One region of the Thalassospira sp. GO-4 genome, then DNA from elsewhere that is predicted to be linked to it. Evidence: riboswitches for the same ligand, from Rfam matches in the RefSeq annotation. Region 1 holds a riboswitch; the other holds the start of a gene.

Region 1 (6,146 bases):
ATAATCAGGCTGATTATTCAGAAATTTTAAAGACCGGAAGCACCGAACCTTCGTATTTGGTTTCGATGAACTGACGGATCGCATCATCGTGATAGGATTCAACCAGGGTTTTGACCCACGGTGCGTCCTTGTCCTGGGTGCGAGTGACGATCACGTTGGCATACGGGCTGTCATTGCCTTCGATCGCGATCGAATCCTTGATCGGGTTCAGACCGGCTTCAAGCGCGTAGTTGGTGTTAATCGCCGAGGCATCGAGATCCGCCAGCGAACGCGGCAGCTGTGCAGCGTCCAGCTCGACAAAGCGAATGTTTTTCGGGTTTTCAATCACGTCAAGCGGGCTGACAACCAGACCGACAGACGGATCAACCTTGATCAGGCCCTGTGCCTGCAGCACCAGAAGCGCACGACCGCCATTGGTCGGGTCGTTCGGGATGCCGATTTCGGCACCGTCTTCAAGCTCGTCCAGGCTTTTGATCTTGTCGGAATAAATGCCCATCGGGGTCAGTATGTTGTAACCGACAACGGCCAGGTCATAGCCACGATCCTTGATCTGGTTGTCCAGATACGGCTTGTGCTGGAAGCTGTTGGCCTGAAGGTCACCGTCATCAAGCGCCTGGTTCGGAATGACATAATCCGAGAAGCTGACGATTTCGATATCAAGGCCTTTGGTCGCCGCAACCTTGACGACTTCTTCCATGACTTCTTCATGCGCACCCGGGGTAACGCCGATTTTGATTTTTTCGTTGGCAAGTGCCTGACCGGTCAGGGCCGATGCCAGAACGGCCGCAGCCGTCAGTTTAAGCAGAAACCGCATTGTAAAAACTCCTTGTTTTCGCTGTTTTTTGCGGGAATTTCAAAATATGAGGGTTCCTCATATATTCCGTTTGTCGGCTTTGCGCGCCATCCAGTCGCCGGAGCTCTGAACCGCCTGCACAACCACAATCAGGGTAATCACCACAGCCGCCATCACATCGGGGCGGAACCGCTGATAGCCATACCGAATGCCAAGATCACCAAGACCACCGGCACCAACCGCCCCGACCATCGCCGAATAGCCGATCAGGGTGACGGCAGTCAGGGTCAGACCATGAATAATGCCGGGCAAGGCTTCGGGCAGAAGCACCTTGGTCACGACCTGAACCGGGCGGGCGCCCATGGCCTGGGCGGCTTCGATCAGGCCGCTATCGACTTCGCGAATGGCGCCTTCGATGATGCGTGCGATGAACGGGATCGCCGCCACGGTCAGCGGGACAATCGCCGCAGATGTGCCGATCGAGGTGCCGACGACAAACCGGGTGAACGGAATGATCGCAACGGCCAGAATGATGAAGGGCACGGAACGGGTCGCATTGACGATCGGACCAAAGATGCGCTGGAACCAAAGGGCTTCAAACAGCTCCCCCCGGCCGGACGTCGCCAGAAGCACGCCAAGCGGTAACCCCATCGAGGTACCAAGCGCCAAGGCAGCCGCCACCATATAAAGAGTTTCGCCGGTTGCCTGAAGCAAGATCGGTGCGAGTGTTGAAAACATGATTAACCCTCCTGCCCGCTGGATTGGTCCCGGGATTGCGCACTATCCTGACCGGCGCGAAATTCGACGAATTCATCGGCCAGAAGCGATTTGGTGGTGTCATGGACCGGGTTGGCAAAGATGCCGTCAACCTGTCCTTCTTCGACAATCACCCCGCCATCCATCACCGCCACACGATCACAGAGCGCTTTGACCACTGCCATTTCATGGGTGATCACCACCATGGTCAGACCAAGGCGCTTGTTGATGTCTTTAAGCAGATTAAGGATCTGACGGGTGGTTTCCGGATCCAGGGCCGAGGTGACCTCGTCACACAGCAAAACCTTCGGGCTTGATGACAGCGCACGTGCAATGCCGACGCGCTGTTTCTGGCCACCGGACAGTTCGGCTGGATAACGGTCACGCTTTTCCTCAAGCCCGACCAGCGGCAACAACGGATCGACGGCGGCGGCAATCTCGGTCTTGCTGGCACCGGCCAGTTCAAGCGGCAATGCGATATTGTCATAGACCGTTCGCGACGACAGAAGATTGAAGTGCTGAAACACCATGCCCAGCTGACGCCGAAACAGCGGCAGGTCACGGTTGGAAAGCTTGGTAACGTCGGTGCCATCCACAATCACCGAACCCGAAGTCGGCGTTTCAAGCAGGTTGATGCAACGGATCAGGGTGGATTTCCCGGCACCGGAACGGCCAATGACACCAACAATCTCGCCGGCTGCGATATCAAGATCGATACCGCGCAGCGCCGTATGTTCGTCACTGCCACGTCGTGCAGGATAAGTCTTCTGGACGTTCGAGAGCCTGATCATGGACCTCAACCTTTCCGTAGATACAAAAAAACCGCCGCGGCTTCACCGAGGCGGTCGTACATACGGAGCATATACGCCCTCTCGCTTTAGCCGCATTTTTATCGCGCCCGCAAGCTGAGGAGCAAATCGGCGCGTTCGATGTAACCTGTGTACCCCACTGAACGCAGTTCATCAATGGCAATGATCATGCATTTTACGCATGGCTTTTATGATCGGCAAATATACAACACTAAAATTTTGTTTAAACCACTTCGCCGCCACAGCGTCACAAATGGCTGCTTCCCCCGTCTAGTTTTGGTCAACATCAATGCGGGATTGGACAGATGGCCTATGCCGACCGGATCAGTGACCTTGCCAGAACCCTGGCGCAATACCCGACCGTGGTAACGGTAACGGGCAACAAGGTTGATGTACGCACCAAGGCACAGCTTTCAACACTGTCCTCGGAAACAGCGTCGCTGCAAAAGCTCGCCGCCGAAGGGGACGCTGCCCTTGCCAGCGGCAAATGCCCGGATGCCGCCAACCTGTCATCGCGCCTGCAATCCGGCGCCGGTCAAATCGCAGCCACCCTGTCTGCCTTTGGCGCACAGGATGCAGAACGCCTGAAATCCATGAGCATCTTCAGCAAACAGAAATTCGATGCCAGCGCCACGTCACGCTATCAGGCAGAAAAACGCTTTGCAGATGAAGTCAACAGCCTGCTGACCCAGGAAGCACAGGCGGTTGCGAAATTGGAACGTGGCACCAAGCCAGCTCCTACACCGCAGCCCGATCCAAAACCCCAGCCAACCCCAGAGCCAACGCCGGCACCAAAACCTGAACCGAAACCGAAACCGACACCGACACCGACACCCGACCCCACACCTTCTCCGCAGCCGGAACCCGTACCCGTACCGTCCCTGAATGACGTGATTGGCGCAATGCCCGGTTACTTGCAGGCGAGCTATCCGGACATCGTAAGCGGTTACGATACTGACCAGCTTGCCGACTGGTGCTCTGCCACAGGGAAGCAAGCGATCAAACTGGGCGTGAAGACGAGCGACGGTGTTATGGATTTCATCGTCGCATCGGCTCTCAGCAAGGGCGACTTGCAAAAGCAGGATTGGGCCGAGGCCATTCTCAAAGACAGCACACTTGGCACGGTTGATGACCAGGCTGCGATCCTGCGCAATGCCGCCGAAGTGCGCAAAGAAATGGACCTGGTTCTTTCGATCTAGCCGTCCCTGTCTTTTGTCAGAATCTTAAAAACGATTGAGGTCGCCATGCCACAATACACAGTCCAGCTCACTGCACCGGCAGGCAACTATCCGTTCAGCTTGGTAACTGTTTCCCTGTTTTGCGCAGGCCAGCCACAGCAAAACTGCGACTTGCGGTTTCAACCCAACGCCCTTGTGCAGCAGCATGTTTTCAATATTGCAAACGGCATTTGGAGGCTGCGCGTATCTGGCCGGGGTTTTGTTCCGATTGATCAGCAAAACATCAATGTGAACGCCAATGCAGTGAACGCGCAAAACCTGACGGTGTTATACTACACCTTGCATACCGACAGGGATCGCGATGGAAATCTTGACGGGCCGGGACAACTCAACCAGAAAACCCCCAATGCAATCAGCTTTGGCGCACAGGGGCGCGGGGCGATAATTCCCGTTAACTGCAACCGTCAGGGTAACAATGCCGGTATTGGTTACACCGACAATCAGGACCAGAATATCAACGGAAATATTGATCTTGCGCATGATGTGGCCCAGATCGAAATTCGAAGGAACATTGTTGGTCCGCCGGCCGGTGTTCCCGGAAACTGGGGTCTGAGACTGAAACTTGACAAGGCCACGGATGACGACGACGACGCGGTTCGACATTTCCGGATTTTTGACGGCGTTGCGCATAACAGTGCCGAACTCATCGGACCGCAAACCGTTCAGGAAGTCGCCGTCACGACCAACAGTGTCGGAAATGCACGTACACTGGGCATTGAGGCCATCCGGTTTGCCGGCCACAACTTTCCCTCTGGCCAAGCTGTGCTGACACTTTTCACTATTCAGCCAGAAGTAACCGGCGCAGGTAACCCGACTTATTTCTATAGCGAACGACTTGCCGTTGCCCGCTGGATCGGCAGCCATCACCGTCAGGCCGTGTCATGGCTTTACGTTGCTGATGCTCCGAATGTTACACCCGATCCTGCAAACCCGGACAACCCGGACCCGGATCCGAATATTGCAAATTTCTGGACCAATTTGGGAGCCAATGCGACCAATAACGCTTTTAGAACTGCACTTGGAAATGCGGCGGCTGCGGACAATCCCGTCATCCAGGTCAATACAGCCGATCCCGTCCATACTGCCGCGACCCGCAACTATTTCCTTCATGGGAATAACTGGGTCAGCTATGCCCCGGAAAACCGGTATGATGATCGATGGCTCCGCGATACAATGATTTCCGGATTCAGCAAATGGCCTGGCGCGGCAGGGGCGGCTGAACTTCAAAATGTGTTTATGAAGACACATCGTTGCAGGCCACTGCAAAACTGGGTGTATCGGACGTTACTTGACCTACCTGCTCTTGTGAATCCGGGCAACCCGCCCCACCCGAAAGTTGGTGTCTATTACCCGGCTGCCAGTGATCCGGACGATCCGGTTTCGGCCAATTCCGGAGGCAATTTCGGTGTGACGCCACCGGTACAAAAAACGGTCAATGGTGCCACCACCAATTACCTGTATGGCCGGATTTACTATGGCCATAGCACCGCACACCAGAACTCGCATCAAGTGGACCCAAGCAGCCGGGAGTTCCTGTCCGCTCAGAACATTCAGGCGCCAATTCACCTTGATACGGACTGGCTTGTGGTCGGACATGTCGACGAGATGATGACCTTCGTCCCTGATGAAGGTCAGGCCGACCAATTCAAGAAATGGAAGCTTCTGGTTGCAAGTCCCAAAGCTGCCTATGACATTCTAACCGCAAACAATCAGGCCCATGGCAATGCAAGAATGCTGCAAAGACCAGCCTGGAATGCTGTTGGAAATACCTTCAACTATACCAATCTCAATCTCGCAAACTCGCAATGGAATGCAATTGCCGGACAACGCGAAGAGGTCGGCGTTGCAGTCAACGCAACCATTGCCGATTTCCTGGGTAATGGTCAGGCCCCGTTGCACAATCCGCGCCGCGATAAACAGCAGGTCATCCGTTACACGTATCAGGATCTTCGAAACTGGAATCTCAATGGTGTTGAAACCGTCATTGAACGCAATATCACCAAGCTGAAAAACGAGTTTGATCTGTCGGAGCAGGATATCATCCGCGTTCCCGTAATTTTTTATCCTGATGGTTTCCTGAGCGGCAATTTCACATTTGGCGATAAAATTTCCCCCTGGACGCCAGGACGCAACGAAGGCTTTAACGTCTTCCCGGGTAAACAGGGTGGTTTCCAATGCGGGGCCCTTACAGCAGACATGCCCAATATGTTTGTTGGCAATGACCGTTTGATTATTCCAAAGCCATTCGGCCCCTGGGTTGAGGCCCCCGGACATGACAATGACCCGAACAAAACCAACGAAGACAATAACGGGTATGACCTGTTCGAACGTGATCTGGTCACCAAACTTCAGCAGGCCGGTATCAATCTGAGATGCATCTTTATTGATGACTGGTACGATTATCATGTTGTCAGCGGCGAAATTCATTGCGGTACAAACGAGTTGCGCGCGCAATTCAACGGACAGGCCGCCTTTGGAAATGCCCGATATGCAAACTGGTGGACTGCAGTCAATGCTTAGAACAGCAAGACCCACCAGACAAAAGCTTGG
Region 2 (6,146 bases), 2.1 Mb from region 1:
CGTTCTTGTCGACCTTGGCGGGCATGTCATCGCGTTGCAAAAGAAGCTTGCGGTCTTCGCGGCGCAGAATGACGGCCTCAATCCCGGCATTTGACAGCAATTCCTTTTCAAGATCATCGGGGATCATCTGATCTGGGGTTGCTTCAAGCGCGAGTGCCGCGAGATAGCCGGAATCAAGATGTGCCTTGAGCCAGTCGACCCTGAACCGCGCAACGGACGGGGCAAAGACAAAGATCTCTGCAAGCATCACAAAACTGACCGTCAGCACCAGCAGGCGTGCGGAAAGCGATTTGGCCCATGGGGGCAATTTAAGATGCGGCCGTTCCATAAGGAGATGTTAGTCAGAGACCGTCAAAAAAGTACAGCGCTACAGAAGCTTGTTTGTCCTGAGGACATCGGGCCCTTAGCCAAGTTTGAGGAGGAAACGAACAATTTTTCGGGTTCTTTCGCTAAACAGGCTGGGAGTGTACCAGGCACCGGCAACCCGTTTGGACAATTCACCAAGGGTCGGATAAGGCGCGATCATGCCGGCAATCGCCCCGATTTTCATTTTCTGTGAAATCGCGAATGACCAGAGCCCGATCAGCTCGCCGGCCTGACGGCCAACGATCCCGGCACCCAGAATGCGGCCTTTTGCGGTTGTGACGACCTTGATGAAACCGGTTGTATCTGCCTCGGCCCGGGCGCGATCATTTTCGGCATAATCCCATCGGACAACCCGGATACTGTCACCATATTTTGCACGCGCTGCGGTTTCGGTCATGCCAGCCTGGGCAAGTTCGGGCTGGGTATAGGTCACCCAGGGAACCGCATTGTAATTGACCTTGGCCGGGAGTTTGAACAAGGCATTTCGAATGACAATTCCGGCGTCATATCCCGCCATATGGGTAAATTGCAGACCACCGGTTACGTCGCCAATCGCAAAAATCCTGCGGTTCGAGCTTCGCAGGCGTTCATCAACGATGATACCGGTTCGTTCATATTCAACACCTGCCTGCTGAAGGCCCAGATTTTCAACATTCGGCTTGCGTCCGGTGGCAAGCAGAAGGTGGCTGCCCTCAAGCGTGATTTCGATGCCGTCATGCTCAATGATGACACGAATGTTGTCACCGTTTGACTGGACTTCCCTGGTTTTGCTGCCTTCATAAAGGGTGATGCCGTTGGCTTTGATATTGTCGCGGACCACAGACACCATGTCTCCATCGTCTTTTGGCAGAATGGACATCATTTCAATGATGGTCACCTTGGCGCCAAGTTGCTGATGGGCCTGTGCCATTTCAAGTCCGATCGGACCGCCACCAATGACAATCAGATGTTCCGGGCAAACACGGTTTTCAAAAATGTTCTCGTTGGTGAAATAGGGAACGGCATCAAGACCCGGGATCGGGGGCACTGCTGCGCGCGATCCGGTTGCGATGACAAAACGCTTCGCCTTGATCGTGCTGTCACCGGCAACAAGGGTGTCGGGGCCTGTGAATTTGCCTTCTGCCTGTATGACGTCGCAACCCAGTTCTTCAAATCGTTCAACCGAATCATGGGGCGCAATGCCCGAAATTACCGAATGAACATGATCGATTGCCTGATCGAAATTGACGCTTACCGGGCCGGTTGAAATGCCAAACCGCGAAGCTTTACGTGCATTTTCGGCAGCATGACCCGCCGCCAGAAGGGCCTTTGAGGGCACGCAACCTGTATTCAGACAGTCACCGCCCATTTTGCCCTTTTCGACCAGGACAACCTTTGCCCCCATCTGAACGGCCCCGGCCGCAACCGAAAGACCGCCAGACCCGGCACCAATGACGCAGATGTCGGTTTTGATCAATTTACTCATCTGAGCTGGCCTCATTTTTGGATTTGCGAAGTTTCTTGTAGGCAACCGGCAGCATCGCCAGAACAGCCAGTCCAATAATCGGGGTCAGAATTCGGGGTTCGAAAATGACGCCAAGATCGGGTGTCTTGCCCTGATCAAACAGGGCACCAAGACCGTCGCCGATGGATGCGTAAACAAAGGTGCCCGGAATGATGCCAAGCAAGGTCCCCATGGCAAAGGAGCGCAATTTCACTCCGAGCAATGCCGGCACCAGATTGACCAGCCAGAACGGGAATATCGGGATCAGGCGCAAGACCATCAGATAGCTGAAGGCATTTTCGGAAAAGCCTTTTTCCATTTTCCGAATTGCACTGCCCGCCTTCTCATGCATGACATCGTAAAACGCGTATCGCGCGGCAAGATAAACGATGACAGCGCCAAGGGTCGCGGCAGTGACGACATATGTGGTCCCGAGTACGGCACCAAACAAAAAGCCCCCTGAAATGGTCAGAACAGATCCAAGCGGCAAGGACAGGGCAACCGCAATCACGTAAATCGCCATAAAGCCCAGAATGCTGAGCACAGGTTTGCTGGCAACGAGTTCCTGCAACTGGTCGCGATTGTCACGTAACGTGTCAAAGGACAGCAAATCCAGAAGGCCGCTGCTCCAGGCGGCAAGCAGGCCGCAAATCAGAACCAAAAGTGGCAGCAACCTGCGCCAAAGCGGTTTGCGCGCAGCCTGATTCTGATTTGTATGTTCTGTTTTGTGGTCGGACACTGTTGGCGCCGCTGAACTGGTTTTGGTCATATAATTCACGCTCTTGCATGGATCTGGTGACGGGGTGAAGAGCAAAACCCGATAAACAGGATTGCATTAATTTCGGCAAGATTAGAGCGAATTCTCCAAAGAAGCTTATGAACTGCTTTCACCATTGCGTGAGGAAATCGCGATCACCGACAAAGCATCAATCCAGACAAAGCTGCGCAGAAATCCTGATGGTCTGGTGCTTGACGTCGGGGAAATCTGGACGTATCGTCTGCCAATCGTGGGATTTGTCGACCGGCTTGCGGCCACGTAAAAAATCGCTAAAGAGGGGTAAAACGGCTTCGGCCCTGACCCATTCATGCCGGTCAGGGTTTTTTTGTGCCCGGAACGCACCAATATCTTCGGGCATATTAGGAGCAAGACGATGACGACCGAAAAAAAGGCTTCCGATAACTGGCGTGCCGCGACCCGTTCCGTTCGTGGTGGTACCGCGCGCACCGGTTTCTCCGAAACGTCCGAAGCCATCTTTATGAATTCCGGATATGTGTATGAAACCGCCGCCGAGGCCGAGGCCTCCTTTGATGGCAGTGGTCCGGAACGCTATGTCTATTCACGTTTTGCCAATCCGACCGTGAACATGTTCGAGGAACGCCTTGCGTTGCTCGAAGGCGCGAAATACTGCCGGGCGACCGCATCTGGCATGTCGGCGGTGTGGAATGCGCTTGCGGCCTGTACCAAGGCAGGCGGGCGTGTTGTGGGTTCGCGCGCATTGTTCGGGTCTTGTGAATTCATCCTGACCACGCTTTTGCCGCGCTTTGGTGTTGAAACCGAATTGGTCGACGGTACGGATCACGCAGCATGGGAAGCAGCCCTATCCAAGCCGGCCGATGCGGTCTTTCTTGAAACGCCGTCCAACCCGACCCTGGAAGTTCTTGATATCGCCTTTATCGCCGATCTGGCGCACAAGGCAGGTGCGAAAGTCGTGGTCGATAACGTTTTCGCGACCCCGATCCTGCAAAAGCCGATGGAACTGGGGGCTGATATTGTTGTCTATTCCGCGACCAAGCATATTGATGGTCAGGGGCGCTGTCTTGGCGGGGCCATCCTGTTTAACGACAAGGAATGGCATGACGAACACCTGACGACATTCCTGCGTCACACCGGGCCGAGCATGAGCCCGTTCAACGCCTGGGTGCTGCTCAAAGGTCTTGAAACACTTAGCCTGCGTGTGGACCAGCATATCCGCAACGCATCGGCATTGGCGGAATTCCTGTCGGAACAGCCGCAAGTGTCACGCGTTATCTATCCGGGACTGAAAAGTCACCCGCAGCATGAACTGGCAATGAAACAGATGTCTGGTCGGGGCGGTGGATTGATCGCGATTGAGCTTGCCGGTGGCAAGAAAGCAGCCTTTTCGTTGCTTGATAACCTCAATCTGATTGATATCTCCAACAATCTCGGCGATGCCAAAAGTCTGGCCACCCATCCCTGGACGACAACGCATCAGCGTGTCCCGGCCGAGGACAAGATCACGATGGGCATTACCGAGGGCATGCTGCGTTTGTCTGTTGGTCTGGAAGACATTGATGATCTGAAAGAAGATCTGCTGGCGGCCCTTTCCGTATAACGGATGGTGATACGGTAATCCTGATATCGGAACGGCCCGTACAATGTGCGGGCCGTTGCTTTTAGAAGGGTGTTCTGGCGGCCTGGCAGTAGCGGCGAAACTGTTTCGCAACTATTGTGACAGGCCACTGGTACTTCTTATGCAGACTGTCTACATATGGCTCATCAATTGTGATCTTGGCTGACAGAAGATGAATGGAACACATTTGGCCTGGAGACGTGCATGTATTCGACCGTAACCCACGACATCAAGGTTTCGGTGCAACCCGTATTCCTTGAGGATGAATCCGATCCTGATAGCCATCGCTATGTCTGGGCCTATCGGATCGAGATTGAAAACCTCGGATCCAAAACCGTCCAGTTGCTTAGTCGCTACTGGCGGATTACGGATTCACGCGGGGAAACCCAGGAGGTCAAAGGCCCGGGTGTTGTCGGCGAACAGCCCGTCCTCGCAGGTGGGGAACGTTTCAACTATACCAGTGGTGCGCCTTTGGCGACGCCAAGTGGCTTTATGGTTGGGACCTATGAGATGATGGACATGGACGGCAATCATTTTGATATTGCCATTCCTGCCTTTTCTCTGGACAGTCCCCATGGGCAACATACTGTGAACTGATATAAAAGCGGGTCAGGAGCCCCACCAAGCCGGGATTTATCCCGCACGGAAATGACAAAAGGATTTAGTATGTGCAGCGAACATAGCGCCGTGAAACGTCCAACACGCGAAGAAGCAGAAGATGCGGTGCGGACCCTTCTTCGCTGGGCGGGGGACGATCCCGACCGCGAAGGATTGCGTGGGACGCCCGATCGTGTGGTGCGTTCTTATGGCGAATTCTTTGCGGGCTACCAGCAGGACCCGGCCGAGATTCTGCGACGGACTTTTGAAGAAACCGACGGCTATGACGAAATGGTTGTCCTGCGTGACATCCGCGTTGAGTCATATTGCGAACACCACATGGTGCCGATCATCGGTGTCGCACATGTCGCCTATCTGCCGCGTAAGCGCGTTGTTGGCATTTCCAAACTCGCCCGTGTTGTCGAAGTCTATTCCAAACGGTTGCAGATTCAGGAAAAAATGACGGCACAGGTCGCCAACACCATTCAGGAAGAACTTGATCCGCTTGGTGTTGCTGTGGTGATTGATGCCAACCACCAGTGCATGAGTACCCGCGGCGTACACAAAACCGGCGTATCAATGGTCACCAGCCGGATGCTTGGTGCATTCCGCGATGATCCGATTACCCGTCGTGAATTTTTCGCGATGATCGGTCGCTAATCGCGCCGATAGCACATTGAATGACAAAGGCCGCAGCATTTCGGGTGCTGCGGCCTTTTTATTGGCAGTGTCTTGCGACAGGCCTGTTGCCTATTCTCGGAAACTGCTGTGGCAGGATTTGCAGGTCCGCAATACCGAACCCAGCGCGCCCTTGAAGGCATCTTCCGAACCGTTATTGGCTGCAACCGTTTTGAGTTCCGATGCACTGGTTTCAAGCTGAATGGCAAGGTCGTTGAATTTTGACCAGTCCGACCAGATATCGGCATGGGCTTCTGATGGCTTTCCGTCGCTGCCTTCCGGGAACAGGCTGGTGAAGTTTTCACCGGCGTGACGTTCAATGATTTCGGCTGATTGGGCGACCTTGGCCGGATCATAAGGCAATGTGCCTTTCATCATCGGTACCATGATCTTGACCTGCTGGCCGATGGCTTTCATGCCATCCATGCGTTCTTTGACAACGCCGCTCGCACCTTCATGGGCGATGGCGGCAATGCTGACCGTCATGGAAAGTGCCAGGGCGGCTCCTGCTAGAAATTTCAACTCTCTCGTCCCCTGTATTTCGACAATTGTTTTGGATAAAGGCGGTCTCTCTTAAACGCCAAATCGCTCAAGGATGTTTTCAACCGATCTGACATATGGCGCACCAAAAAGGCGCACATGCACCAGTA

What was found. Region 1 has a riboswitch for S-adenosylmethionine ahead of M9H61_RS01100 (methionine ABC transporter ATP-binding protein). Riboswitches for the same ligand answer to the same signal wherever they lie in the genome.
Region 2: another riboswitch for S-adenosylmethionine. It lies ahead of metZ (O-succinylhomoserine sulfhydrylase); the one in region 1 lies ahead of M9H61_RS01100 (methionine ABC transporter ATP-binding protein).

Annotation. Positions count from the first base shown of each region.
Region 1 is NZ_CP097807.1:211,020-217,165, reverse strand. It holds gene M9H61_RS01110 (MetQ/NlpA family ABC transporter substrate-binding protein) at 14-814, opposite strand; gene M9H61_RS01105 (methionine ABC transporter permease) at 872-1,531, opposite strand; gene M9H61_RS01100 (methionine ABC transporter ATP-binding protein) at 1,534-2,340, opposite strand; SAM riboswitch at 2,406-2,483, opposite strand; gene M9H61_RS01095 (hypothetical protein) at 2,664-3,557, shown strand; gene M9H61_RS01090 (protein-arginine deiminase family protein) at 3,825-6,116, shown strand.
Region 2 is NZ_CP097807.1:2,670,003-2,676,148, reverse strand. It holds gene M9H61_RS12390 (HAMP domain-containing sensor histidine kinase) at 1-328, opposite strand, end outside; gene M9H61_RS12385 (NAD(P)/FAD-dependent oxidoreductase) at 404-1,831, opposite strand; gene M9H61_RS12380 (TVP38/TMEM64 family protein) at 1,824-2,588, opposite strand; SAM riboswitch at 2,847-2,921, shown strand; gene metZ (O-succinylhomoserine sulfhydrylase) at 3,001-4,203, shown strand; gene apaG (Co2+/Mg2+ efflux protein ApaG) at 4,426-4,818, shown strand; gene folE (GTP cyclohydrolase I FolE) at 4,888-5,478, shown strand; gene M9H61_RS12360 (cytochrome c) at 5,569-6,018, opposite strand; gene M9H61_RS12355 (fructosamine kinase family protein) at 6,070-6,146, opposite strand, start outside.